Regions from separate parts of the Carnobacterium sp. FSL E2-0243 genome, predicted to be linked through region 1. Evidence: a T-box and tRNA genes for the amino acid it is inferred to sense, from the RefSeq annotation. Region 1 holds a T-box; the other holds one or more tRNA genes.
The links. The T-box of region 1 lies ahead of thrS (threonine--tRNA ligase). A T-box ahead of a tRNA ligase gene usually reads a tRNA of that ligase, here a tRNA-Thr.
Positions count from the first base shown of each region.

Region 1 (15,275 bases):
ATTTTTTAAAGATGATTTGTTGAGTTTGTTATTACTAGAAACGGTTGGAAAGCGCAAATACAAAAATTTACGCCAACGTTATAGCATTAACAAAATTGACACAGAAAAATATGTTGAAGTCACAAAAGGTTTTTTAGATGTATTTAGTTTTGATAAAAATAAATTCTCAGAAAATCAAGAATTATTTAAAGATTCAACAGCTTTAATTGGCAATGAACGTCCAGTAGAAACGACTCAACTAGATAATAAAACCTTTGAATTTAAATTTTTCTATGAAGGTTTAGCAACGCAATATATTAACCGCTCCTCAATTACTAAAGAAATTGAGAACAGTATTTTAGTTTTGCATACAATGTATGGCATTGACGAATTGGAAATGCAAAAATTTGTTTTACAAGCCTGTGATATTGACTCAGGTAAAGTGGATGAAAAAAAACTTAAACAAGTTGTTTACTCAAATTACCACCAAACCAATCAACAGCCTGTTGAACTAAAAGAACGAATTGTTGAAGATCCAACTAGCAATCAAAATAAACAAAAGTTCAGAAAAAATGATTTAAGCCATCAGGGTTTCTCTAAAGAAGATATTGTCTTAATTGAAATCAGTGAGGAGTTTACACCTTTTGATTTTATTGAAAATATAAAAAAACAAAAAGGTGGTTATGTAGCCAGAACAGAGGAGTGGGCTGTTGAAAATCTAATTAAACAATCCAATTTACCTAAGTCTGTGATTAATATTTTGATTCATTATGTATTAGTTATTCGCGGTAACCCAACTTTAACTCAAAATTTAGCTGATAGTATTGCTAATGATTGGAGCCAATCAAAAGTAAAATCACCAGAAGAGGCCATTCGAAAAGTGCAGGAACTTTACCGAGAAAATGAAATAAAAAAACAAAAAAGAGCCGAGCAACAAGCTTCATATTCAAAACCTCGTAATAATCAATACAATTCAGCGGCAGGGAATCAACGGAATCGCCAAGAGACATTGCCAGAATGGGCAAAAGAGAATCAGGCTGAAGTAGAAGAGAAACCGATGAGTGAGGCAGATCAAAAAGCCTTTATGGATCGAATCGCTCGTATTCAAAATTTAGGGAAAGAAGGTGACCAGTAATGGAAGATATGGGAAAAGGCCTAACGAAGATAATTAAAGATAGAAAACTTACTTCACAATATGAACAGCTGATTCAAGAAGTTTTAAAAGATCCAGATGTGGCTAAATTTATCGAAGAAAACCGTGAAAAATTAACGGATGAACGAATTGAAAAAAGCTATGCTAAACTATATGAATTTGTGCAAGAAAAGCGTAAGTTTGAGAAAAATCAAGGAATGTTAGCTCCTGGCTATCGCCCAACATTATTTATGAACTTTCATGTTATTGATGTTACCTATGTACCTACATCAGAATTAATTGCGAAACAAAAAGAATATGAAATTAGACGTCGTGTGAATTCAATGGATATGCCTAAAGATGTTCGAACAGCAACTCTCGATAAATTCCAATTAACGGATGATCGACGTGAAGCTTTATCAGAAGCGCTTGATTTTATTGATTCATTTTTAAAAGAACCAAAACAGTTCCACAAAGCCTTGTATTTACAAGGTTCATTCGGAGTCGGAAAAACCTATTTATTAGGTGCAATCGCTCATGATTTAGCTAAAAATGGCTATACAACAACATTGCTTCATTTTCCTTCATTTGCAGTGGAGATGAAACAATCCATTGGGAAAAATAATATGTCTGAAAAATTAGATACAATTAAAAAATCAGCTATTTTAATGTTGGACGATATTGGAGCTGATTCAATGTCAAGTTGGATTCGTGATGATGTTCTAGGTGTCATTTTACAATATCGGATGCAAGAACAATTACCGACCTTCTTCTCTTCTAATTTTGATATGAAACAGCTGGAAAATGAACATTTACGCACTAGTCAACGAGGCGAAGATGAGCCCTTAAAAGCGAAGCGAATTATGGAGAGAATTCGTTATTTAGCTAAGGAAATTAACATGACAGGTAAGAATCGACGCAACTATTAGTATCTCAGTTTTTTAGTAAAATTGAGAAGAACTTGATGATTTGATTGACTCTTACTTGAAATTTCCCTAAAAAAATGGTTTAATAGTATCAATAGATTAAATCAATGAGGAAGATAAAAAAATTAGAACTCTATTTTTAGAGAGGGATTGTTTGCTGAAAATATCCTAAGTAAGAGCTAGTTTTTACCACTTTCAAGTGCCACTGTGAACGAAGTAACTTTCTAACTAGCAGTTGGTCGTTTAGCTAGCGTTATTAAGCCTAAAGCAAGTTTAATCCTATTAAACTTGAAAGCTGGGTGGAACCACGAATTATTCGTCCCTTTTACAGGTTATTATTGACTTGTGAAAGGGACTTTTTTTTCGGAAAAATACCCCGCATTGATTAATCCGTAAATAATAACTACAAATGGAGGAATAAAACATGTCAGAAATAAAAATTACCTTTCCTGATGGAGCAGTAAAAGAGTATCCTGCTGGTTCTTCAACATTAGAAGTGGCAAAAGGCATTAGTAATAGCCTTGCTAAAAAAGCTTTAGCAGGTAAATTCAACGGAGAATTAGTTGATTTAGTTCGTCCTTTAGAAGTTGATGGTTCTCTAGAAATTATTACACCAGATCATGAAGATGCTTTGCAAATTTTACGTCATTCATCAGCACATTTGATGGCTAATGCGTTACGTCGTTTATACCCAGATATTCATTTTGGTGTAGGTCCAGCAATTGATAATGGCTTCTATTATGACACAGATACTGAGGCTCCAATTACAGAAGAAGACTTACCAAAAATAGAAGCTGAGATGATGAAAATCGTCAAAGAAAACAATCCGATTGTTCGAAAAGAAGTAACTCGTGAAGAAGCGTTAGAGTTATTTAAATCAGATCCTTATAAAGTAGAATTAATTACAGCCTTACCTGAAGACGAAGCGATTACCGTTTATGATCAAGGTGATTTTGTTGATTTATGTCGTGGCGTACATGTGCCAACAACTGGCCGTATTCAAGTCTTTAAATTACTATCTTTAGCTGGAGCCTATTGGCGTGGAAATTCAAATAATAAAATGATGCAAAGAATCTACGGAACAGCTTTCTTTGATAAAAAAGACTTAAAAGAATTTTTACAAATGCGAGAAGAAGCTAAATTACGTGACCATCGTAAACTAGGAAAAGAATTAGATTTATTTATGACTTCTTCAGATGTTGGATCAGGCTTACCTTTCTGGTTACCAAATGGAGCAACTATCCGTCGTGTGATTGAGCGCTATATTGTTGATCGTGAAGTTAGTTTAGGCTACCAACATGTGTACACACCAATTATGGCCAATGTTGAATTTTATAAAACTTCAGGACACTGGGATCATTATCATGAAGATATGTTCCCACCAATGGATATGGGAGACGGTGAAATGCTTGTCTTACGTCCAATGAATTGCCCACACCATATGATGGTTTATAAAAATGATATTCATAGTTACCGTGAATTACCAATTCGAATCGCTGAATTAGGTATGATGCATCGTTATGAAAAGAGTGGCGCACTATCGGGCTTGCAACGTGTACGTGAAATGACATTAAATGATGGACATACTTTTGTTCGTCCAGATCAAATTCTAGATGAATTTAAACGTACAATGGAATTAATGTTAGCTGTTTATGATGATTTCGATATTACTGATTATCGTTTCCGCTTAAGTTATCGTGATCCAGAAAATACAGATAAATATTTTGATGATGATGCAATGTGGGAAAAAGCTGAAGCTATGTTGAAATCAGCAATGGACGAACTAGGACTTGATTATTTTGAAGCAACTGGTGAAGCAGCCTTTTACGGACCTAAAGTCGATGTTCAAGTGAAAACAGCATTAGGAATTGAAGAAACTTTATCAACTATTCAATTGGATTTCTTATTGCCAGAACGTTTTGATTTAACTTATGTAGGTGAAGATGGTGAAAATACTCATCGCCCAGTTGTTATTCATCGTGGTATTGTTTCGACTATGGAACGTTTTGTTGCATACTTGACTGAAGAATACAAAGGTGCATTCCCAACCTGGTTAGCACCAATGCAAGCAACAATTATTCCTGTAAATATGGATTTACATGCAGACTATGCGTATCAATTGAAAGAGCGTATGACAGCTATGGGAATGCGTGTTGAAGTGGATGATCGCAATGAGAAAATGGGATATAAAATCCGTGCTTCTCAAATGCAAAAAATTCCTTATCAATTAGTTGTAGGGGATAATGAAGTTGAGGAAGCTTCTGTAACAATTCGTAAGTATGGTGAAAAAACAACAACAACAGAAGATTTTAGCATGTTCTTAGATTCAGTTGTTGCTGAAATTAAAAACTTTAGTAAATAAAATAAATAAGAAGAGCACTTGAGCATAAATAATTTGCTTGAGTGCTTCTTTGATTAAAATTATATAAAATCTTAATACTTTTATTAATAATTAGGTATATTAAAAAAGTTACATATATGTTACGATTATTTCTGTTGGGAGTCTATTATGAGTTGGAGTGGAACCATATGAAAATGAAAAATAGTTTAGCAAAGATAGCAGTTAGTTGTATTGTTGGAGGAGTTATTTTTTTAGGATTGATCAGTAATAGTACTGCAGTAGAAAAAAATAAATATAAAAAAATTACATACCCAGAAGTTGGGGCCTTTTTTTTGGAACCACAAACAACGGATACTACAGCTGAAAAACAACTAAATGATTATTTAAATAGACGATTAGTTGACTTGAAAAGTGAAACACGATTAAAAAATTATTTACCAAGAATGACTGCATTCTTATTGAATTATACAAAAGATACAACAAATACAGGAAGCATTACGTATAAAATCGAAGAAAAAAAGATTGTTAAGAGTTTAAAAGTCAATCAAGAACTTGAAACCGTACAACGAAAAGCAGATGTAACGACAATTTCTACCAAAACAGGAAATCCATTGATGCTTCATGAACTATTTAATGATGAAGAAACTGGATACCAAGAAATAAAAACGAAATTAACTAAAAAAGTAGAAGAATCTGTCGGATTATCTGATCAACAGAAGATGGAAATTATGAAACAAGTGAATGAGGTAGGATTTGAAAATACAACCCATTATGGATTATCAAATAATGAACTTATTTTTCAATTTCCAACTGAGCAAGGTATTGAAATAGTTGGTTTTGCTAAAAATCAATTGCGTCGACAATTAAAAGCTGAGTATATGACCGAGGCTTTAAATCAACAAGTAGCAGAAGAAGTCAAACAAGAAGAAGCCATTCGCGCTCAAAAAGAAGCTGAAAGAAAAGCAGCAGAAGAAAGACAAAGAATTATTGAGAGTCAACAAGCTAAACTTCCATCATCAGGAAAAGTCATCGCGCTGACTTTTGATGATGGTCCCGATCCTGCTGTAACGCCAAGAGTTTTAGATTTACTAGCAAAATATAATGCACGGGCAACCTTTTTTGTACTAGGGAAAAATGCAGCAGCTTATCCGAATTTGGTTGTACAAGAAATAAATGCAGGACACGAAATCGGAAATCATAGTTGGAGTCACCCTGATTTAACTGCATTACCTAAAGAGAAAGCATTAAATCAAGTCAATCAAACAAATCAAACGATTCAAGAGTTAACTGGTTATACGACAAACCTATTGCGTCCACCTTATGGAGCAATCACAAATGCTTTAGCCAGTGATGTTAAAATGCCAATTATTGAATGGTCAGTAGATACAATGGATTGGAAGAGTAAAAATGGTACGGCAGTTTATCAAGAAACAATGAAGAATGCCCAAAATGGCTCTATTGTTTTAATGCATGATATTCATCCAACGACAGCTGATGGACTTGAACGTATTTTGAAAGATTTAACGGCACAGGGATATAAATTTGTGACGATTAGTGAATTATTTGGAACCCCAATGCAACCAGGGTTACAGTATTATAGTCGCGGAAGTGTTCGTTAGAGAAAAATATAATAAAAAAGCATATGAAACAATTGACATGTTTACAAAATGATGGTATGATTTAAAAGTTGAGAAAACAAAGCAGAAGCACCCGCTTCTCGCCTAAGTTGACGTTAGAGTCGCTGGGCTAGATAATATAAACGAAGAATTCTTATGCTTTATGCATATGTTCGGATATTTATAGGCGGGTTCAGTCGAACTCGTCTATTTTTCTGCTGTACTTTCTCTCGAATTTAATGGAGGTGAATGACCATAGCAAAAGATATGATGGTAAATGACGGCATTCGTGCACGTGAGTTACGTTTAATTGGCAGCGATGGAGAACAACTTGGAGTGAAAACTAAAAGTGAAGCTCTACAAATTGCTGAAGCAGCTAACTTAGATTTAGTTTTAGTTGCACCAACTGCAAAACCACCAGTTGCTCGTGTCATGGATTACGGTAAATTCCGTTTTGAACAACAGAAAAAAGAACGCGAAGCCCGTAAAAACCAAAAGATCATTAATGTAAAAGAAGTACGTTTGAGTCCTACAATTGATGTAAATGACTTTAATACTAAATTACGTAATGCTCGTAAATTCCTTGAAAAGGGAGATAAAGTTAAAGCTTCGATCCGATTTAAAGGTCGTGCCATTACTCATAAAGAGATTGGACATAAAGTTTTAACTCGATTAGCTGATGAAACTGAAGATCTTGCAACAGTTGAATCAAAACCTAAAATGGATGGACGTAGTATGTTCATGCTTTTAGCACCAAAGAACGATAAGTAATATCGATGGATTTTTAAGGAGGAAATACAAATGCCAAAACAAAAAACACACCGTGGTTCTGCTAAACGTTTTAAAAGAACTGGTGGTGGCGGATTAAAACGTCATCATGCTTTCACAAGCCATATGTTTGCAAACAAATCACAAAAACAAAAACGTAAATTACGTAAAGCTGGTATGGTATCAAAAGGCGATTTCAAACGTATTCGTCAACAATTATCACAAATGAAATAAGCTATTATTGCTTAACTGAGCTAGATTAGGATTGGTTTCAATCAAACTAGCAACTAAAAAATTATTGGATAGACTTTCGATTAAATCGTTAGTTCTTATAAGGAGGAAATTACTATGCCACGTGTAAAAGGTGGAACAGTTACCCGCAAGCGCCGCAAGAAAGTTCTAAAATTATCGAAAGGTTATTATGGAGCTAAAAGTAAATTATTTAAAGTAGCAAATCAACAAGTGATGAAATCTTATCAATATGCTTACAGAGATCGTCGTCAAAAGAAACGTGATTTCCGTAAATTATGGATTGCACGTATCAACGCAGCAGCTCGTATGAATAACATGAGCTACAGTGTATTAATGCACGGTTTAAAATTAGCTGAGATTGATATCAACCGCAAAATGCTAGCTGATATCGCTGTTCATGATGCAGCTGCTTTCACAGCTCTTGCTGAACAAGCTAAAACAGCTTTAGGTAAATAATTTAGTATTACTAATCCCTACTCATTTTTGAGTAGGGATTTTTTTATTCAACTATTTACTTTTTTTTCAATTTTATATAGCCGATAAATACTAGTTGAATGAAGATAAATGATTCTAGCTAAGATGAAAATCGCTGAGTCTTTTTATTTTTTATAAAACAGCATAAATCATGCTACTTTATTATTAAATCTGAAAGAAAATGAAAACAAGCTATCTAAAGCTTTTCGTAGAAAAAGAGTATTGGTTACTTTGTGAAAAAATTAAAAAGCATTTAGAAGCGATTTAACATTTGTTTTTTAGTTTTAACGAGTTTTTACAGATCGAATGTAGAAACGAATAGGGCTCTTTATTTTAACGTAAATCAACAAAAAAAATTTATGAATAGAAAAAATCATACCATATGTAGTTGTCAATAGTGGATAAACAATAAAATATCACTATATATAGTTTGTAAAATAAATGGAAATAGGATAGAATAATTAAGAGATAAGATAAAGGAGTGGAGTTTTAATGGTTGAGTTGACTAGTGATAAATTGGTTAGTGATGAAGATGCTAGTAAAGTATTGAACTTGTTGGTTGTTAAAAGGGATGGACGTTCCGTTCGTTTTGATGATAAAAAAATTTATGAAGCCTTAATGAAAGCAGAAAAAGAAGTGAATGTAGATACGGCTATACAAACAGAAAATGAAATTAAAGAAATCATGGATAAAATTAACCAAGAAATTCTTGCTCGTTTTACAACAGATATCAAAATTTATGAAATTCAAAATATTGTCGAACATATTCTTTTAAGTGAAAAGAAAGTGGAGCTTGCAGATCGCTATATTAATTATCGAGCTACTCGCGATTTTGAACGCGCTCAGTCAACAGATATCAACTTCACAATTGAAAAATTAATTAATAAAGATCGCTCAGTTGTTAATGAAAATGCCAATAAAGATAGCGAAGTTTTTAATACTCAACGTGATTTGACAGCAGGAATTGTTGGGAAATCAATGGGGTTGAAAATGTTGCCTCCTCATGTTGCCAATGCACATCAAAAAGGTGAGATTCATTATCATGACTTAGATTATCAGCCCTATTCACCGATGACAAATTGTTGTTTAATTGATTTTAAAACGATGTTAACCGAAGGCTTTAAAATTGGAAATGCAGAAGTAGAAAGCCCTAAATCTATTCAAACAGCTGCCGCTCAAATGGCACAAATTATTGCCAATGTAGCTTCAAGCCAATATGGTGGTTGCAGTGCAGATCGAATTGATGAAGTTTTAGCGCCATTTGCAGAGTTAAATTATAAAAAACATTTAGCAACTGCAAAAGAATGGATTGACGGCGAAGAACGCCAATTGGCTTTTGCTAAAGAAAAAACAGATAAAGACATTTATGATGCGATGCAAAGTCTAGAGTATGAAATAAACACACTTTATTCTTCGCAAGGACAAACACCTTTTACATCATTAGGATTTGGTTTGGGAACGAGCTGGATTGAGCGTGAAATTCAACAAGCGATTTTAAAAGTACGCATAAAAGGAATTGGAAAAGAACAACGGACTGCTATTTTTCCTAAGCTTATTTTCACGTTGAAGCGTGGAGTGAATTTAAACGAAACAGATCCAAATTATGATTTGAAAAAATTAGCACTAGAATGTGCAACAAAAAGAATGTATCCAGATGTATTAATGTATGACAAACTTGTTGAGTTGACGGGAAGTTTTAAAACGCCGATGGGTTGCCGTTCATTTTTACAAGGATGGCAAGATGAAAATGGTGTTGATGTCAGTTCTGGTCGAATGAATTTAGGTGTTTTAACATTGAATTTACCTAGAATAGCTATGGAAGCTAATGGAGATAAAGAACGCTTTTGGAATCTCTTAAACGAGCGTTTAGACATCTGTAAAGATGGACTAGTTTATCGTGTAGAACGGGTTAAAGAAGCGACGCCAAGTAATGCCCCTATTTTATATATGCATGGTGCTTTTGGTAAACGATTGAATAAAACAGAGTCAGTTAATGAACTCTTTAAAAACCGCAGAGCGACCGTTTCATTAGGCTATATCGGTCTGTATGAAGTTGCAACAGCTTTTTACGGTGGTACATGGGAGCAGAATCAAGAAGCGAAAGAATTTACCTTAGCGATTCTCGAAACTATGAAAAAGAAAACAGATGCTTGGTCAAATAAATATGATTATCATTTTAGTGTCTATGGGACACCAAGTGAAAGTTTAACTGATCGCTTTTGTCGCTTAGATACAGAAAAATTTGGATTAGTTAAAGACATTACAGATAAAGAGTACTATACGAATAGTTACCATTATGATGTTCGAAAAAATCCGACACCTTTTGAGAAACTTGAATTTGAAAAAGACTACCCGCAATTTGCTAGTGGTGGATTTATTCATTACTGTGAGTATCCTAATATGCGTCAAAATCCAAAAGCTTTAGAAGCAGTTTGGGATTTCGCTTATGATAAAATTGGCTATTTAGGAACGAATACACCAATCGATCATTGTTATAAATGTGATTTTGATGGAGATTTCGAGCCTACAGAACGTGGCTTTGAGTGCCCTCAGTGTGGCAATCATGACCCTAAAACTTGTGACGTTGTAAAACGTACGTGCGGCTATTTAGGTAATCCACAAGCTAGACCAATGGTACATGGTCGTCATAAAGAAATATCGTCTCGTGTCAAACATATGAAATAGATAGGTGAGATCAGCTATGCGTAATCCAAAACCGCAAGAATGGCAGTCAGAAAAGCTTTCCAAACAAAAAATTGCCGATTACAAGCCATTTAATTTTGTTGATGGTGAAGGGGTGAGATGTAGTCTCTATGTTAGTGGCTGTTTGTTTGCTTGTGAGGGCTGCTACAATAAAGTCGCTCAGTCTTTTAACTATGGAATTGAGTATACAGTAGAATTAGAAAACCAGATTATTGAAGACTTAAGCCATTCTTATGTGCAAGGCCTAACTTTACTGGGTGGAGAACCTTTTTTAAATACAGAAGTCGCAATCGGTTTAGCCAAAAGAATTCGTCAAGAATATGGAAATACGAAAGATATTTGGTCATGGACAGGCTACCTTTGGGAAGAATTGATGGTAGAAACACCAGATAAATTGGAATTACTTGGGCTAATTGATATTGTTGTAGATGGGCGTTTTGAGCTTGCAAAGAAGGACTTAACTTTGCAATTTAGAGGAAGCTCTAATCAGAGAATTATTGATGTCCAAAAATCATTAGCAACTGAAAAAGTTGTTTTATGGAATCCTGCTCTTTAATAGCGATGTTTAAAAAAAAGATATGAAGCTAGATTTTACTCAGCTTCATATCTTTTTTTATTTATGGTTTAGTTGGAATAAATTGACTCTCTTCAGATTCATCATTGAAGTAAGTTAGAAATGGGAATAGAATTTTGAACGTTGTTCCTTCTCCAACAGTTGATTCAACAAAGAGACGATGACCTAATTTTTCACTTAAATTTTTAGCTAGATAAAGACCTAATCCAGTAGAATGATGGCTTGTATCAACCCGACCATTATAGCCAGTGAAACCTTTATCAAAAATTCTTCGTTGATCTTCCAAAGGAATTCCAATACCCGTATCGGTAATAGTTAACCAGGCACCCAAGTTGTTTTTAGAAAGACCAATTGTGATTGTTCCACCAACAGGGGTGTATTTAATACTATTTGAAAGAATTTGTTCAACGATAAAAATCAGCCATTTTTCATCGGTTAAGACTTTTTGATCTTCCGCATCAAATTCTAAGGTTAAATGGTTTTGAATGAAATATAAAGCATTATCACGAATAACGGTATTAATTATTTTTTCCAAACTATATTCTTGTAGCAAATAGTCGCGTGAAAAGCTATCAATTCGCGAAAAATAGAGTACTTGTTCAACGTAATGATTCATTTTTTTTAATTCATTTTCCAGTTGATACAATTTTCTTTCTGGAATATCGTCCTCTAAGCTTTCAATAATTAGTTTTGTTCCAGCTAGCGGAACCTTGATTTCATGAACCCAACTATCTACAAAATCTTTTTGATCTTGCTGGGCTTTAGTGAGACGGTTGATTTCTTTTTGATGTAGGACAAGAATATCATTAATATAATCTTGAATAAAATGCTGTTCCTCATTCATCGCTCCATCTAAGAATGAAAGTAATCCATCTTCTCCAGTGTCGCGTTTTTCTTCAATTTCACGGTACCATTTAGAATAATAAACATAGAGTCCAGCTAATAAAAATAAAAAGAAAACAGTTAATAGAAGTGAAACGTAAATAAGATTATCTATATTGAATGTTTGATTTGGATCCAGGATTAAAACTAAATTTAAAATACCTAAGCCGATAAACCAAAAGACAATTAAAATCCACTGATCCTTTAAAAACTTAAATCCATTCATTATGTTTCCCTCTCTTTGTATTAAAAGTTTGTGGAGCCGTTTAGGCCTGGCAGAAAAATAGGAAATGGGAGGAATGCCGCTTTTTGTCATTTTTACCATTTCCTATTTTTCCGAAGGACTAGCTTAATTAAGGAATGATATAGCCTTGGCCAATTTTTGTTTCTATATAACCAACTGCTCCAGCTTGATCAATTTTTTTACGCAATCGATTAATATTAACCGTTAACGTATTATCATCCACATAGCGTTCGTCATCCCATAAACCGCGTAAAAGCTTTTCACGACTAATAATTTTTCCATGATTTTTCATTAATAAGTGTAATAATTTATACTCATTTTTACTCAAGTCGATATGTGTATCGTTAACAGTTGCTGAGCCATCTTGTAAGTTTAAAATAACGTTGTTGTGTTGGATAGCATCTGTTGCTTGGTCAGCATAATTATACGTTCTACGCAAAACGGCATTGATTTTAGCAATCAAAACTTCGATTGAAAAGGGTTTATTAATAAAGTCATCGCCACCCATATTCATGGCCATAACCATATCCATATTTGTACTACGACTGGAAATAAATAAAATTGGTACATTTGAAATCTCTCTAATTTTTTGACACCAATAAAACCCATCAAAAACAGGTAAATTTATATCTAGTAGAACCAAATGGGGTTTTTCTTCGATGAAGTCAGTTAAAGTATTGGCAAAATTGGTCGTAGAAAAACAATCAAAATCCCATTTTAGCAAGCTATCAGAAACACTTTCGCGAATCGTTTCATCATCTTCCACAATCATTATTTTAAACATGTCTATTCCCCGTTTCTTTCTATCTCTATCTATCAAATAAGTTCTCTTACTACTATGTTAAACAAAGGAGCGAAAAGATGCAACTATCTCCTTTAAATTTTAGATAATCCTAATTAAGTTTTCTTTCATGACAAAAGTGTAAGAATTTTTAAAGAAATGTAAGGGAATTAACTTTTAGGATTTGAATTTTATTGGTACACTGATAGCATAAGACTCTTAAAGAAAAAGGAGTGAAATGATGAAAAAAATTGTCGAAGTGAACCAACTTAAAAAAACATATGGCAAAAAAGGAAATGTGTATATCGCTTTAGAAAATATTAGTTTTGATATTGAAAAAGGTGAATTTATAGGGATTATGGGCCCAAGTGGGGCAGGTAAATCGACTTTATTAAATATTATGTCGACAATTGATCGTCCAACAACGGGGCATGTGAAAATTGATGGGACAGATGTTACACTGATGAAAGAGAGTCGTTTGAGTCAGTTTAGACGTCATGAATTAGGCTTTATTTTCCAGGATTTTAATTTGATGGATTCCCTGACAGTTAAAGAAAATATCTTACTGCCACTGGCATTAGATAAACAAAAGGTCACTATTATGGAAGAACAAGTCGTGAAAGTTGCAAAAATTTTGGGGATTGAGGAATTGCTAGAGAAATATCCAGCGGAAATATCTATTGGGCAAAAACAACGGGTAGCAGCGGGAAGAGCAATTATTACACAACCTAAGTTAATTTTTGCTGATGAGCCTACAGGAGCACTAGATTCAAAAGCTGCCACAGAATTATTACAGTACTTATCAGAGATTAATCGTTTGGAAGAGACAACTATTTTAATGGTTACACACGATGCTTTTTCAGCAAGTTACTGTAGTCGGATTTTATTTATTAAGGATGGTCTTTTATTTGCTGAAATTGTCCGTAATGGAACTAGAAAGCAATTCTTCCAAAAAATAATTGAAATGCAGGCAACTATTGGTGGAGGCATTAGCCATGACCTTATCTAAGCTAGCTTTTAAAAATATGAAAACACAATTCCGAGATTATTTTGTGTACTTTGTCTCGATGTCTTTTTCAATAATGGTGTATTTTACATTTATTTTGATGGCTTACAGTCCAATTTTAAAAAAAGTTGCAGAGAATAGTATTAAAGTTGATACATTGTTACAAGTCAGCAGTGTGATGATTCTGATATTTGTGGTTTTATTTATGTTTTATTCCAATGCTTTTTTTATTAAAAAACGTAAAAAAGAGATTGGCTTGTATAATTTATTAGGTATGAGAAAGTGGCAAATAGCCCAACTATTTTTTTTAGAAAACCTAATTCTGGGTGCTGGAGCTTTATTGATAGGGATTTTATTAGGTAGTTTATTATCGAAACTATTTGCTATGATTCTATTAGCTGTGATGCGTTTAAAAATCGATTTTCATTTTAATTTCTCGTCTGCAGCCATTAGTCAAACCTGTCTTGTTTTTCTCTTTATTTTTGTTATTGTTGCAATTCAAAACGCTAGCTTGGTTTATCGCTATAAGATCATTGACTTGTTTAAAGCAAGCGGTGTTGGAAATCAAATTCCTAAAGCGACTGTTTTTACACTAATAAGAGGCTTATTAGGTATTTTTTTAATTGGTTTAGGTTATTGGACGGCACTAAATTTAATTTCAATACTAGGATTTTCTAGTTCGTATATTTTTTTAGGCATTGTTTTAAGTATTGTCATTAATACTGTAGTTGGAACTTATTTATTTTTTAATGCTTTTTTAGTTATTTTAATCAAATTTAGCCAACGACAAAAAAAGTTATACTATAGAGGTTTAAATTTATTAATGATTAGTAGCCTTTTGTTTCGCTTAAAAAGAAATGCTAACACACTTGCAACCATCGCTGTTCTAAGTGCTACAACCTTATGTGCAGTTGGCGGGGCAGCAGCTCTTTATACATTTACGGAAGGAACAATTGATTTAACGACATCCTTTGATATTCATTATGAAGCAAGTAATACAAAAGTAAAAAAAATAATAGAAGATACATTAAATGAGTTTCCGAAGTTTAAAATTAGTGAGGAAGCAACGGGTGAATTTAAAGTAATTAGTGGCAAATCTGACAATTCAAAAAAAGAAACTGCTAATTTTTATAGCGTTATTAGCGAATCTGACTATAATAAAATCGTTGGAGTCTCAAATTATGGAAAAAAAATCAACTTAAAGGATTCATCCTCGGGATTTTTAATTAGCCAATATTTTCTTTCAACTATTTTTGATAATCCTATTCAAAAAAAAATTCAGCTAAAGAATCAATCCATAGATGTGACGATTCAAGGTTTTGATGATCATATTCCTTTTGGTACTAGGGCTGTCAATGGAGACGTTCTGGTTGTTACAGATGAATTGTATAAAAAGATAAAAAATCCTGTTGCAACTTTTACTAGACGTGGCATAATGCTGAGCAATTATGCAGACAGCCAAGCTCTTAATAAAACACTTGCCGATAGATTAGAGTCCTACAATAAAAGTGTCTTTCTTGACTCGAAAGAGGAGGATGTTTTCTTTACCCCACGAAATCTTTTCGTTTTGAGACAGCCTTATGAAGCAACGGTCTAT
Region 1 covers NZ_JBBOPM010000001.1:2,314,220-2,329,494, reverse strand. The annotation lists gene MHI00_RS10940 (replication initiation and membrane attachment family protein) at 1-1,114, shown strand, start outside; gene dnaI (primosomal protein DnaI) at 1,114-2,040, shown strand; T-box leader at 2,136-2,364, shown strand; gene thrS (threonine--tRNA ligase) at 2,462-4,399, shown strand; gene MHI00_RS10925 (polysaccharide deacetylase family protein) at 4,567-5,997, shown strand; gene infC (translation initiation factor IF-3) at 6,244-6,765, shown strand; gene rpmI (50S ribosomal protein L35) at 6,796-6,996, shown strand; gene rplT (50S ribosomal protein L20) at 7,111-7,470, shown strand; gene nrdD (anaerobic ribonucleoside-triphosphate reductase) at 7,981-10,173, shown strand; gene nrdG (anaerobic ribonucleoside-triphosphate reductase activating protein) at 10,190-10,747, shown strand; gene MHI00_RS10895 (sensor histidine kinase) at 10,809-11,873, opposite strand; gene MHI00_RS10890 (response regulator transcription factor) at 12,001-12,675, opposite strand; gene MHI00_RS10885 (ABC transporter ATP-binding protein) at 12,914-13,681, shown strand; gene MHI00_RS10880 (ABC transporter permease) at 13,668-15,275, shown strand, end outside.

Region 2 (15,275 bases), 610 kb from region 1:
CATGTTGGTGATGATGGACACGTAACAACTATCGATCGTTTTGATGTAATGATTGAAAAAGCTAGAGCTAACTATGAAAGTTTGGGCCTAACTGAAAAAGTAACATTATTAGAAGGTCAGGCTGCAGATATATTGCCAACCTTGGACGGGCCGTATGATTTTATTTTTATGGATAGCGCAAAATCTAAATATTACGATTTTTTTCCTGAATGTATGCGCCTTTTACGAGTTGGTGGGATGTTAGTAGTAGATGATGTTTTACAGGGTGGAACAATTTTATTACCTAAGGAAGAGATACCGAAACGTTCTAGAGCCATCCATAAAAAATTGAATGCATTTTTAGATGTTGTAATGGAGCATCCTTCAATAGAAAGTAGTATTATACCTCTTGGAGACGGCTTACTATTAATTGTGAAGCAAGATGAGACTGATTTTTCCTATTTAATAGAAGAGTCAAAAATTTAACATTTTATTATGCGCTGTAAAAAAGAATTTTATTCAGTGATTTTTGAATAAAAATTCTTTTTTACTTTAGTTTAATGGCTATTATAAAAGGGTTTTTTAAACAAAATTAAAAAAAATGGAAAAATGTATAAAATAGTGTTGACGAAATCCAAATATCTTGGTATATTAATACATGTCCTAACGAGGGCAAACGAAACAAGCAACACAATAAAGACAAAAATAAAAATAAAAAGTGTTGACACTGTTAAATATATTTGTTAATATATAGAAGTTGTCAAAACAAACAAATTGACCTTTGAAAACTGAACAAAGTAAGACGAACCAAATGTGTAGGATGACTCAACAAGGTTGAGTCAAACAAGCAAGAAAGTGAATAATTATTCGCTAGCAAAAACTAATGAGCTTCAAGCATCATTTTATATGAGAGTTTGATCCTGGCTCAGGACGAACGCTGGCGGCGTGCCTAATACATGCAAGTCGAACGCACGAAGTTGAAGAGCTTGCTCTTTAACCAAGTGAGTGGCGGACGGGTGAGTAACACGTGGGTAACCTGCCCATTAGAGGGGGATAACATTCGGAAACGGATGCTAATACCGCATAGTTTCAGGAATCGCATGATTCTTGAAGGAAAGGTGGCTTCGGCTACCACTAATGGATGGACCCGCGGCGTATTAGCTAGTTGGTGAGGTAATGGCTCACCAAGGCAATGATACGTAGCCGACCTGAGAGGGTGATCGGCCACACTGGGACTGAGACACGGCCCAGACTCCTACGGGAGGCAGCAGTAGGGAATCTTCCGCAATGGACGAAAGTCTGACGGAGCAACGCCGCGTGAGTGAAGAAGGTTTTCGGATCGTAAAACTCTGTTGTTAAAGAAGAACAAGGATGAGAGTAACTGCTCATCCCCTGACGGTATTTAACCAGAAAGCCACGGCTAACTACGTGCCAGCAGCCGCGGTAATACGTAGGTGGCAAGCGTTGTCCGGATTTATTGGGCGTAAAGCGAGCGCAGGCGGTTCTTTAAGTCTGATGTGAAAGCCCCCGGCTCAACCGGGGAGGGTCATTGGAAACTGGAGAACTTGAGTGCAGAAGAGGAGAGTGGAATTCCACGTGTAGCGGTGAAATGCGTAGATATGTGGAGGAACACCAGTGGCGAAGGCGACTCTCTGGTCTGTAACTGACGCTGAGGCTCGAAAGCGTGGGGAGCAAACAGGATTAGATACCCTGGTAGTCCACGCCGTAAACGATGAGTGCTAAGTGTTGGAGGGTTTCCGCCCTTCAGTGCTGCAGCTAACGCATTAAGCACTCCGCCTGGGGAGTACGGCCGCAAGGCTGAAACTCAAAGGAATTGACGGGGACCCGCACAAGCGGTGGAGCATGTGGTTTAATTCGAAGCAACGCGAAGAACCTTACCAGGTCTTGACATCCTTTGACCACTCTAGAGATAGAGCTTTCCCTTCGGGGACAAAGTGACAGGTGGTGCATGGTTGTCGTCAGCTCGTGTCGTGAGATGTTGGGTTAAGTCCCGCAACGAGCGCAACCCTTATTACTAGTTGCCAGCATTTAGTTGGGCACTCTAGTGAGACTGCCGGTGACAAACCGGAGGAAGGTGGGGATGACGTCAAATCATCATGCCCCTTATGACCTGGGCTACACACGTGCTACAATGGATGGTACAACGAGTCGCAAGGTCGCGAGGCCAAGCTAATCTCTTAAAGCCATTCTCAGTTCGGATTGTAGGCTGCAACTCGCCTACATGAAGCCGGAATCGCTAGTAATCGCGGATCAGAACGCCGCGGTGAATACGTTCCCGGGTCTTGTACACACCGCCCGTCACACCACGAGAGTTTGTAACACCCGAAGCCGGTGAGGTAACCTTTTAGGAGCCAGCCGTCTAAGGTGGGATAGATAATTGGGGTGAAGTCGTAACAAGGTAGCCGTATCGGAAGGTGCGGCTGGATCACCTCCTTTCTAAGGAATATTACGGAAATCCCACACATTCGTTTTTACTTTGTTCAGTTTTGAGAGGTTAATTTTTTTTGAATTAAATACCTTTTAAAGGGGCCTTAGCTCAGCTGGGAGAGCGCCTGCCTTGCACGCAGGAGGTCAGCGGTTCGATCCCGCTAGGCTCCATTGTAATCTGATTGCAGATTACAGAATTTGTTCTTTGAAAACTGGATACTGTTTAAAAAGTAATTAAAGTAAGAAACCGAGAAAACACCGCGTTTTAAATGAGTTTTTTAATTAGTTCTTATCGTAAGATAATGAATAAAATCATTGACTAACATCATGAGATTCCTTCGGGAATACCATCGATAAAATTTTTGTGCTAATGCGAAGCAATTCGAGGAAATGAGTGTTTGAGAAACGGAGCGTACTAGCGTACGTGAGTATCACAAAACACGAAATTAACGAAGAAGTGTGAAGTAGTAGTGCCAAAATTAGGTTAAGTTAATAAGGGCGCACGGTGGATGCCTTGGCACTAAGAGCCGATGAAGGACGGGACTAACTCCGATATGCTTTGGGGAGCTGTAAGTAAGCTTTGATCCAAAGATTTCCGAATGGGGGAACCCAGCATTTTTTATAGAATGTTACTGCTAGCTGAATACATAGGCTAGTAGAGGTAGACGCAGAGAACTGAAACATCTAAGTACCTGCAGGAAGAGAAAGAAAATTCGATTCCCTGAGTAGCGGCGAGCGAAACGGGAAGAGCCCAAACCAAAGAGCTTGCTCTTTGGGGTTGTAGGACACGACATTAAGAGTCATAAATGAGTTTTGTAGAAGAAGCGATCTGGAAAGGTCCGCCGAAGAGGGTAAAAGCCCCGTAATCGAAACAAAGTTCACTCTGTTGTGTATCCTGAGTACGGCGGAACACGAGAAATTCCGTCGGAATCCGCGGGGACCATCCCGCAAGGCTAAATACTCCTTAGTGACCGATAGTGAACCAGTACCGTGAGGGAAAGGTGAAAAGAACCCCGGAAGGGGAGTGAAAGAGCTCCTGAAACCGTGTGCTTACAAATAGTTAGAGCCCGTTAATGGGTGATAGCGTGCCTTTTGTAGAATGAACCGGCGAGTTACGATTACATGCGAGGTTAAGTTGATAAGACGGAGCCGTAGCGAAAGCGAGTCTGAATAGGGCGAATGAGTATGTGGTCGTAGACCCGAAACCAAGTGACCTACCCATGTCCAGGTTGAAGGTGCGGTAATACGCACTGGAGGACCGAACCCACGTATGTTGAAAAATGCGGGGATGAGGTGTGGGTAGCGGAGAAATTCCAATCGAACTTGGAGATAGCTGGTTCTCTCCGAAATAGCTTTAGGGCTAGCCTCGGAATTAAGAATCATGGAGGTAGAGCCACTGTTTGGACTAGGGGCCCTTCTAGGGTTACCGAATTCAGATAAACTCCGAATGCCATTGATTTATATCCGGGAGTCAGACTGCGAGTGATAAGATCCGTAGTCGAAAGGGAAACAGCCCAGACCACCAGCTAAGGTCCCAAAGTTACTATTAAGTGGAAAAGGATGTGGGGTTGCTTAGACAACTAGGATGTTGGCTCAGAAGCAGCCATCATTTAAAGAGTGCGTAATAGCTCACTAGTCGAGTGACCCTGCGCCGAAAATTTACCGGGGCTAAATAGTACACCGAAGCTGTGGATAGAACCTTAGGGTTCTATGGTAGGAGAGCGTTCTAAGGGCGTCGAAGCTAGACCGTGAGGACTAGTGGAGCGCTTAGAAGTGAGAATGCCGGTATGAGTAGCGAAAGACGGGTGAGAATCCCGTCCACCGTATGACTAAGGTTTCCTGGGGAAGGCTCGTCCTCCCAGGGTTAGTCGGGACCTAAGCCGAGGCCGATAGGCGTAGGCGATGGACAACAGGTTGATATTCCTGTACCAGTTTCTTTTGTTTGAACAATGGAGGGACGCAGGAGGCTAAGAAATGCGCACTGTTGGATATGTGCGTCTAAGCAATGAGTCTTGAGGTGAGTTAAATGCTTGCTTCTGTACGGACAAGTTGTGATGGGGAGGGAAATTACAGTACCGAAGTTTCTGATGTCACACTGCCAAGAAAAGCTTCTAGTTAGAAAGAAATTGCCCGTACCGCAAACCGACACAGGTAGTCGAGGAGAGTATCCTAAGGTGTGCGAGAGAACTCTCGTTAAGGAACTCGGCAAAATGACCCCGTAACTTCGGGAGAAGGGGTGCTGATCGAAAGATCAGCCGCAGTGAATAGGCCCAAGCGACTGTTTATCAAAAACACAGGTCTCTGCAAAATCGAAAGATGACGTATAGGGGCTGACGCCTGCCCGGTGCTGGAAGGTTAAGAGGATTGGTTAGCTTCGGCGAAGCTAAGAATTGAAGCCCCAGTAAACGGCGGCCGTAACTATAACGGTCCTAAGGTAGCGAAATTCCTTGTCGGGTAAGTTCCGACCCGCACGAAAGGCGTAACGATTTGGGCACTGTCTCAACGAGAGACTCGGTGAAATTATAGTACCTGTGAAGATGCAGGTTACCCGCGACAGGACGGAAAGACCCCATGGAGCTTTACTGCAGTTTGATATTGAGTGTTTGTACAGCTTGTACAGGATAGGTAGGAGCCATAGAAGTCAGGACGCCAGTCTTGATGGAGGCATTGGTGGGATACTACCCTTGCTGTATGACCACTCTAACCCTAGCCACTAATCGTGGCTGGAGACAGTGTCAGACGGGCAGTTTGACTGGGGCGGTCGCCTCCTAAAGAGTAACGGAGGCGCCCAAAGGTTCCCTCAGAATGGTTGGAAATCATTCGTAGAGTGTAAAGGCAGAAGGGAGCTTGACTGCGAGACCTACAAGTCGAGCAGGGACGAAAGTCGGGCTTAGTGATCCGGTGGTTCCGCATGGAAGGGCCATCGCTCAACGGATAAAAGCTACCCTGGGGATAACAGGCTTATCTCCCCCAAGAGTCCACATCGACGGGGAGGTTTGGCACCTCGATGTCGGCTCATCGCATCCTGGGGCTGTAGTCGGTCCCAAGGGTTGGGCTGTTCGCCCATTAAAGCGGTACGCGAGCTGGGTTCAGAACGTCGTGAGACAGTTCGGTCCCTATCCGTCGCGGGCGCAGGAAATTTGAGAGGAGCTGTCCTTAGTACGAGAGGACCGGGATGGACACACCGCTGGTGTACCAGTTGTTCTGCCAAGAGCATCGCTGGGTAGCTATGTGTGGAAGGGATAAACGCTGAAAGCATCTAAGCGTGAAGCCCCCCTCGAGATGAGATTTCCCATCACGTAAGTGAGTAAGACCCCTGAGAGATGATCAGGTAGATAGGTTGGAAGTGGAAGTACAGCGATGTATGGAGCGGACCAATACTAATCGGTCGAGGACTTAACCAAGAAATAAACGGTGAAGAACGTTTCCAAAACAATTACTTTTTAAACAGTTCCAGTTTTGAGAGATCAAACTCTCTACAACTAAATAATTGAATCGCAGTTTAGTGTCGATGTAACCATCAACCTAAACAAGCATTTTTTAACAAATTGCAAGCTAATCAAGGATGTAACTGAGCGAACCCCGGAATGCACTAGTGTGCATGAGGAGTGGAGTAAAGGAAACAGACGCAGAGTAGCGCCGTAAGTTGTAAAAAAATTGTGTGGTGGCGATAGCGAAAAGGATACACCTGTTCCCATGCCGAACACAGCAGTTAAGCTTTTCAGCGCCGAGAGTAGTTGGGGGTTTCCCCCTGTGAGGGTAGGACGTTGCCACGCAAGATTCAATATTATTCCGCAATAGCTCAGTTGGTAGTAGCGCATGACTGTTAATCATGATGTCGTAGGTTCGAGTCCTACTTGCGGAGTATTTTTTTTGTCTATAATCAAGTATTTATAGGAACGAAATTTGCCGCTTTAGCTCAGTCGGTAGAGCACTTCCATGGTAAGGAAGGGGTCACCAGTTCAAATCTGGTAAGTGGCTTCTGTCAATACAATCCAATTTAAAACTTGAAACAACTTAGAAAATTAATTCTAAGTTGTTTTTTCTTAGCATGAAATCTGCCTAAAGATAAGCTAATTCTATTAAGAAATTCTTAATATGCTGTATAATAGTTAAGTTAATGTTAAAATAAAGAGTAGATATAATAGAAAGGAATGATACTGATGGAATTTGAAAAATCTGAAAATCGTTTTTATAAAAATAATGAAGAAGGTAAAATGATTGCAGAGGTAACTTATGTACCAGCAGGTGATACTAAAGTAATCTTGGACCATACATTTGTAGATCCTTCTTTAAGAGGTCAAGGAATTGCAGGACAACTTGTAAAACGTGTAGTTGATGAAATGAGAGTAGAAGGAAAAAAAATTGTTCCACTATGTCCATTCGCTAAAGCTGAATTTGATCGTAAACCTGAATATAAAGATATTGAAGCTTAAAAGGTCTAGAGTTTAATTTTCTAGACCTTTTTTATTTTAAATTATTTTTTTAAATGATGGCTATAGGTAGCTACAACGATATTTTCTTTTGTAGCCAAAGCAGCTCTTAAGCGTAAACTCGTTTGATTATGGAGAATGTGCTGCCATGCTTTTTTTGGAATGAACTGAGGGATTAAAACAGTTGTTGTATAGCCTTTTTTAGTTGATTGAGCCTCAATCAATTTTACAAAACGTAAAACTGGATGAATAACACTTCGATAAGAAGAGTGAAGGTTAACCAAACGTATCTCTGGGTATTTCATTTTAAAATCATTATCAAATTCAGTTTCTTTATCAGGGTTATCATCAAAAGAAACATGCATAGCAATGACATTATCAGCAATGGTATAGGCGTAATTAAGAGCCTGATTTGTAACGAGAGTAATATTACTAATTAAAACAATAACAGTACTTCCTGTATAAGTTATCGGAACAGAATCTTCAAGTTTTAACTGTAATGCTGTTTTTTTGTAATGATCATGTATTTTATAAAAAATAAGGAGCATAATTGGCATAATTAAGAAGAAAGGCCAAATTTCATTTAAACGGTAGAAGAATAGTATAGCAAAAATAGCAAATGAAATAAGTGCTCCAATAAAATTTGAAATTGATTTAACTAACCAATTTTTAGGTCGCTCACGGTGCCATTTGACTAGCATACCTGTTTGAGATAACGTAAATGGGATAAAGACGCCAACAGCATATAGAGGGATTAAACGAGAGGTTTCACCATTAAATAATGCTATAAGTAGAATTGAACCAAGAGAAAGGGTCATAATTCCATTGGAATAGCCTAATCGATCTCCTTTTGCTAGATACATATGAGGCATATATTTATCTTTTGCTAAATTATAAGCTAAAACTGGAAAAGCTGAAAATCCTGTATTGGCTGCGAGAGCTAGAATAAAAGCAGTTGAAAATTGTAGCAAATAATAAAAGGCTCCATTACCAAAAATTGCTTTCCCAATTTGTGATAAGACAGTAACTTTTTCAGTTGGAATAATTCCATACCAATAATTTAAGAAGGTGATTCCAGCAAAGAAAAAACCTAATATTCCACCCATCAAGGCAAGTGTTGCTGCTGCATTTTTTGCTTGGGGTTTTTTGAAGAATGGAACAGCGTTGCTAATAGCTTCAACACCAGTTAATGAAGAAGATCCAGATGAAAAAGCTCTTAATAAAAGTCCTAAAGTAATACCAGGGACAACAGCTCCAACAGTTGCGGTTGCATGAAAAGGTGCTATTCCAAGAGCAATTTTTAGAAAACCAGTAATAATTAACAAAGTAATTACTGCGACAAACAAATAAACAGGAAACATTAAAAATGAAGCAGATTCTCTTAAGCCACGCAAGTTCATCGCAGTAATTAAAAATACAATTAAAATAGCCAATGGAACTCGTTGATTATATAAAGCAGGAATTGCAGAGGTAATCGCTTCTGTGCCCGCAGAGACGCTGACAGCTACTGTAAGCATATAATCAACTAAGAGTGAGCCACCAGCAATCAATCCTGATGTCTTACCGAGATTTTCACTAGAGACCATGTAAGCTCCACCACCATGCGGGTAAGCATGTATGATTTGTCGATAAGAAATAACAAGAGCTAGTAATAAGATTAAAACAAGGCCTGCTAAAGGTAGGGAATACCAAATTGCTCCAGTTGATAAAGTAACTAAAACTAAAACAATTTGTTCAGTTCCATAAGCGATTGAAGATAGTGCGTCTGAAGAGAGAAGGGCTAAGGCTTTGAAGCGGCCTAATTTTTGGTCACCTTCTTCAGAACTTTTTAATGGTTTACCAATTAAATAACGTTTTAAAACACTCCACATTTTTATTCCTCATTTTCTATAATAAATTTAAGCCACAATTTAAGAATTATATACCTCTTTTAATGCTTTAGCAAGCAGAAATAAGGAACGGATTAAAATGAAATAAGGGAGTAAGAAGAGTAAGAATAATTATATGAAATAAGAATTAAAAAACAACTAGATTGAAATTTTAAGGAAAATAAATGGGGATCACAATAAAGTGATATACGAGTGCTAAATAAAAGTAGAAATTTCAAAAAAAATAACTTTACAAGTAGCCAAATTTTTTATATAATAATTTTTGTGCTTCAAATAAAAATGGCCCGTTGGTCAAGCGGTTAAGACACCGCCCTTTCACGGCGGTATCACGGGTTCGATTCCCGTACGGGTCATAATGAGAATAAAAAAATACCTTAAGCTTAAAGAGCTTAAGGTATTTTTTATTGGAATCTAAGTTTATAAGAAATAAGAACGATCTCACTGCATTTCCATCAGATAGTGAGGTTATTTTTTTATTGATAATTGCGAGTAAACTCCCAAAATTCAGTCCCATCAGTTTTTTCGATAATTAAATGATCATTTTCTGTTAAGCGAACATAAAAAGTAAAATAGTTTGTATCACCTAAAATTAAACCTGCGTCATTTTTTGAATAACGATTTAACCAGCCTACAGGACTATTTTCAAATTTGAAGCCATACTGTGTACCAGTAATAGTTCTACTGCCATCTAAAGATTTCCAATTTCCTTGGTAAGATAAATCAATTACAATGGGATCAGTTTGTGCTGCTGAGGCTTCATCTGCTGTTAATTGGACTGGTATTTTTTCCACTGCAATATCATCTGAATTCTCTGGCATTTTTGTAATAGTTTCAGTATCCGTAGTTGGTTCAAGTATTTCAGGTTCAGGAGTAACGGCGTTCTCAGCTTCTGCAGCTTCTGGTTGAATGATAGTAATTGGACTTGAAGAATCTATAGTCGTTTTGTTTACTGGTGTAATTTCATTTTTTGTTAGGATTTTAGCAGGTTGCGGAGATTTATGTTTAGAAGTTGCCTGATTTTGATTGCTTTGAGAAAAACTTAGATAAATACTTAGTGAACAAATTAATACTCCTATGATTGCTAATGTTTTTACTTGTTTTTTCATTTCTAAACACTCCTTATTGTAAAATAGGTTATTCAATATCTTTAGTATAACAGCTTAAGTTACGAAGTCAATACTTATTTTACATTTGTGTTACAAATGTTTCTTTACTTTTCTATTGTGACAATTCTAAATGATTATTAAGTAAAAAGAATAAAAAATTGTTGTTTTTTTTGGTTTTCTTCAGTATATTAAGTAGTATAACTAAAAAATTAGAAAATGGTGAGATAATGGCGATAAAACAAAGTGAACAGTTGAATCGTAAAAACAATTTAATGATAGCAACTCTTTTTTTAGGTTACATTATGATTTATATTGATAAACTAGGAGTAGGGGTCGCATTAGTGCCTATTGCAAAAGAATTCAGTTTAAGTACTACTCAAACGGGGTGGATTATGAGTTCCTTTTTTGTTGGGTATACTTTAATGCAAATTCCAATGGGGTTATTGAATAATAAAATAGGTTCGCGAAAAATATTAGTTTTTTCTATTTTATTTGTAGCGATTTTTATGCTTCTATTTGGTCTAGGGAAAGGGTTAATTTATTTTATGTTGATTCGATTTTTAACGGGTGCAATTGCGCATTCAGGATACCCAGCTTCTTCTGGAAAAGAAATATCCCTAAATCTACCTTTAAATAAACGAACATTTGCACAAGGAATACTATTAGCTTCTTCTGGAATTGCTGGTATTGTGGGGCCTGTCATGGTTTCTCCCATGATAGAAACTATAGGCTGGCGTAAAGCGTACTTTGTTATGGCGGGCCTTGCCTCGCTCGTTATGCTCGTTTTACTTGTTTTTTTACCAAAAGAAAAACATACGAATGATAAGGTACTTCTTGATACTCCGTCTAAAAATAAAGTTCCATTGCTGAGTATTTGGAAAGATTCGCGTGTCTGGATACTAACGGTATGTGCCTTTTTTATAAACTCACTAGTTTATGGATTTACGAATTGGTTACCAACTTTTTTTACTTCTGCAAAAGGGATGAGTTTAACCGATGCAGCCAAAATTAATTCAATTGCTGGTATTTTTGCGTTAATAGGCGCGCTTGGCGGCAGCTATATTGTTGGGAGGTATTTTGCTGGAAAAGAAAAAATAGTTATTGCTATTTTTTGTATTGTTGGCGGATGTTCTATGCTAGGTGTGTATACATTTGACTCAATTATTTTGATTACGCTATTGCTAGGGATAGCGAATTTTTCTATGCTAGTCGCTTTTGTGACATTGATGAGTATCCCATTAAAGTTATTTATAAATGAACGCTTTTCACCAAGCTATGCTACTATTGGGACAGGTGGTGTCATGGGTGGAATCTTTGCTCCTTTAATAATAGGAGAATTAATTCGAGTATCAAATGGCAACTTCTTATCGACATTTATTTTCTTTATATTAATGGGGATAGGTGCTGCTGGTGCTATTATATTTTTAAAAATGAATCGACAAGGAGGAGCTATAAATGAATAGTCAAACAAATTTACCGATTGAGGATATGGTTAAATGGCGTCGACATCTTCATGAAAATCCGGAGCTTTCTTTTCATGAGGTTGAAACTGCTAAGTATATTTATCAACTATTAAAAACATTTCCTAATCTTGAATTAACAACGCCAACAGAGAACAGTGTAGTGGCAATTTTGAAGGGTGCAAAGCCTGGTAAAACAATTGCTCTACGTGCAGACATTGATGCATTGCCAATTGTTGAAGAAGCAGATGTTGCGTTTCCTTCTCAAAATGAGGGAGTTATGCACGCATGTGGACATGATACTCATACTGCGATGCTTTTAGGGGCTTGTAAAGTATTAACAAGCATGCAAGAAAAAATTGCTGGAACTGTCAAATTTATTTTTCAACCTGCCGAGGAAGTTCCCCCTGGAGGTGCTAAATTTTTAGTCGAAGCAGGAGTTATGAAAGACGTTGATTTAGTTTTTGGAATTCATATATTCCCTAAAATACCTGTAGGCGTTGTGGCAATTCGTACAGGTGCTTTGACAGCTGCAGCTGATATTTTCGAATTAAAAATTCAAGGGGTCGGTTCTCATGGATCAACTCCAGAATTAGCAATTGATCCTATTTTAGTTGGTGTAGAAATTATCACAAATTTAAATAATATTATTTCGCGAAATATTGCTGCTTTTGATAATGCGGTACTTTCAATTGGTGAATTTACTAGTGGAAATAGCGCGAATGTTATTCCTGATACAGCAAAAATTCAAGGCACCGTTCGAACGAATGATCCGGCTGTCCGCACATTGGTGAGAAAGCGTATTGAAGAAATAATTGAACATGTGACTAAAATGTATGGGGCTAGCTATGAATTAAATTATATTATGGGTTATAGTCCAGTTGTAAATGATTCAGAAGCGACTGAATTAGTCCGAAAAGCAGCTTTAAAAGTTGTTGGAGAAAAAGGACTCATCACAGCTCCCCAAATGATGGGAGGCGAAGATTTTTCTGCCTATACAGATGTTGTGCCAGGTTCATTTTTTGTTGTTGGAGGTGGTACAGCTGAGGAAGGCTGTGGTTATATGAATCATCATCCTAAGTTTAAAATTAATGAAGGTGCTTTGGCGGTTGGTGCTGAAATGGAAATCCAATTAATTACAGATTTATTAATCAATGATGAAGAATGAAGTGAAATAAGGTAAAAAGATTAACTACGGTTAGTCTTTTTTTTATGATGTATGTTAATGAGTGTTTGTTTATTTTTTATTGTCTAGTCTTTTGTTGATGTTTTTTAGTAAACTATGCTAAAATGAATGTAATGTTTTTTAAATAGATGCTAAATACGTTAGATAAAGAATAGAGGAGTGAGTCTAAAATGGATTATTCAAAAAAAGTTAGTTTTCCTTCAACTTTTTTATGGGGAAGCGCAAGTGCAGCCTATCAAGTAGAAGGGGCTTGGAATGTAGATGGTAAAGGGAAGTCAGTTTGGGACAACTACGCTAAAGTGCCTGGTGCAACCTTCCAAGGTACAAATGGAGATGTTGCAGTTGATCACTATCATCGATATAAGGAAGATGTTAAGTTAATGGCAGAGCAAGGGCTAAAAGCTTATCGTTTCTCAATTGCTTGGAGCCGTATTTTTCCTGATGGAACTGGGGAAATTAATGAGGCAGGTTTAGCTTTTTACGATCGATTAATTGATGAACTATTGAGCTATAATATTGTTCCTGTCGTGACTTTGTATCACTGGGATATTCCACAAGCCTTAATGGATGCTTATGGTGGATGGGAAAATCGTCAAGTTATTGAAGATTTCAATAACTATGCAGTTACTTTATTTAAACGTTACGGGGATAGAGTGAAGCATTGGGTTAGTTTAAATGAACAAAATATATTTGTTGGTTTTGGCTATCGTTATGGAAGTCATCCTCCGGCAGTTAAAGATGAAAAACGATTTTATGAAGTGAATCATATTGCTAACTTAGCCAATGCAAAGGTTATTCAATCTTTTAAAGCTTTAAATATTCCAGAAGCATTAATAGGACCAAGTTTTGCTTATTCTCCAGTTTATCCAGCAACGCCTAATCCAAATGATGTATTAGCAAGTGAGAATGCAGAAGAGTTGTTGGCACATTTTTGGATGGATGTTTATGTTTGGGGAGAATATCCTAAAGCGACAATGCACTATTTGAGTGAAAACGGAATAGCACCAACCATTTTACCTGGGGATATGGAGTTATTAAAAGCTGGGAAACCTGACTTTATGGGGTTAAATTATTATCAAACGACTACTGTTGAATACAATCCATTAATTGGTGGTGTAGGAGTAGCAGAAATGAACTTTTCTGGGAAAAAAGGGACGTCAAAAGATAGTGGAATTCCAGGAATGTATAAAACGGTGAAAAACCCTTATACTGAAACGACAGATTGGGATTGGACTATTGATCCACAAGGTTTACATGTAGCTTTACGCCGAATTGAAAATCGCTATCATTTGCCCATCCTGATTACAGAGAATGGACTAGGAGCGTTTGATACGTTAGAGTCAGACGATCAGATTAACGATGATTATCGAATTGATTATTTATCTCAACATGTATCGGCAATCCAAGAAGCTTTAACAGATGGTGTGGAAGTTTTAGGGTATTGTACGTGGAGCTATACAGATTTATTAAGTTGGTTGAATGGATATCAAAAACGTTATGGAATGGTTTATATAGACCGTGATGAACATGATGAAAAGACATTGAGACGTATTCCTAAAAAGAGCTATTTTTGGTTTAAAGAGTTGATTGAAAAAAATGGAGAACAAAATTAACAAGGTGTTAAAAAAGTCATTATGTTCCAATTAAAAGAATGATGGAAAAGGGCGTTTAGAGTATCGTAGACTTTACGAATACTTTAAACGTTTTTTATGTACAGTTCAACCACTATCTAAATCACCGACACTATCAAAAAGTTACATAAATATCGAGCTAGATCCATGTGCTGATTAAATAAATTAGAAACGTAAGAAAATATTTTTCAGACTACTAGGCTTAAATCATAGGACATTTTTTCTGTTTTTATCTTATTTATGGGTTTTCTTTAATGGAAGTAGGAATCGAATTTGTTGCCTTACATGTAAAAAAAATGGTATTCTCAACTTGAATTATAGAGTGTTTAATTTTTACTGATTAATAGAAGGTAAAGTCGAATGTAAACGACTATGGGAGCTAGTATATAGAATGGAGGAACAACATGAAACAAGCGGATAAAAATCAAGAAAAAATTATTTTGATTGGTGCGGGTGATGTAGGATCTAGTTACGCATTTGCTTTAGTTGCACAAAATATTGGTCGTGAATTAGGCATTATTGATTTGGACACAGGTAAAAGTGAGGGAGATGCCTTAGATTTATCGGATGGTCTAGCTTTTACATCGCCCAAAAAAATCTATGCAGCAACTTATGCAGATTGTAAAGATGCGGATTTAGTTGTGATTACTGCTGGAGCAGCACAGGCTGAAAATGAAACCCGCTTAGACTTAATTAAAAAGAATTTTAAAATAGCTAAAATCATAGTAGATCAAGTAATGGCTAGTGGATTTGACGGAATCTTTTTAGTAGCTAGTAATCCTGTTGATATTTTAACTTATGCAGTTTGGAAATTTTCTGGATTACCAACTCAAAGAGTTATCGGATCAGGTACGTCCTTAGATAGTGCTCGTTTTAGAGGAGCCTTAGCAGGGATAACTGATGTGGATGCCCGAGATGTGCATGCATATATCATTGGTGAGCATGGCGATACGCAATTTCCTGTATGGTCCCATGCTAATATAGGTGGTTTGCAAATTTACGAGTGGATGAGAGAGCATCCAGAAGTGACTGAGGAAAGTTTAATTAAATTAGTGACAGATGTCAGAGATGCGGCTTATAAGATTATTCAGCGTAAAGGATCAACTCACTATGGGATTGCGATAGCTTTAGCTCGAATTACAA
Region 2 covers NZ_JBBOPM010000001.1:2,920,245-2,935,519, reverse strand. The annotation lists gene MHI00_RS13925 (O-methyltransferase) at 1-465, shown strand, start outside; rRNA gene MHI00_RS13920 (16S ribosomal RNA) at 882-2,436, shown strand; tRNA gene MHI00_RS13915 (tRNA-Ala) at 2,526-2,598, shown strand; rRNA gene MHI00_RS13910 (23S ribosomal RNA) at 2,910-5,831, shown strand; rRNA gene rrf (5S ribosomal RNA) at 6,088-6,203, shown strand; tRNA gene MHI00_RS13900 (tRNA-Asn) at 6,219-6,292, shown strand; tRNA gene MHI00_RS13895 (tRNA-Thr) at 6,336-6,408, shown strand; gene MHI00_RS13890 (GNAT family N-acetyltransferase) at 6,591-6,863, shown strand; gene MHI00_RS13885 (APC family permease) at 6,905-8,731, opposite strand; tRNA gene MHI00_RS13880 (tRNA-Glu) at 9,031-9,102, shown strand; gene MHI00_RS13875 (hypothetical protein) at 9,223-9,855, opposite strand; gene MHI00_RS13870 (MFS transporter) at 10,083-11,318, shown strand; gene MHI00_RS13865 (M20 metallopeptidase family protein) at 11,311-12,483, shown strand; gene MHI00_RS13860 (glycoside hydrolase family 1 protein) at 12,672-14,114, shown strand; gene MHI00_RS13855 (L-lactate dehydrogenase) at 14,537-15,275, shown strand, end outside.
Region 2: it has a tRNA-Thr gene. The T-box ahead of thrS (threonine--tRNA ligase) is inferred to sense a tRNA for this amino acid. The anticodon was not compared.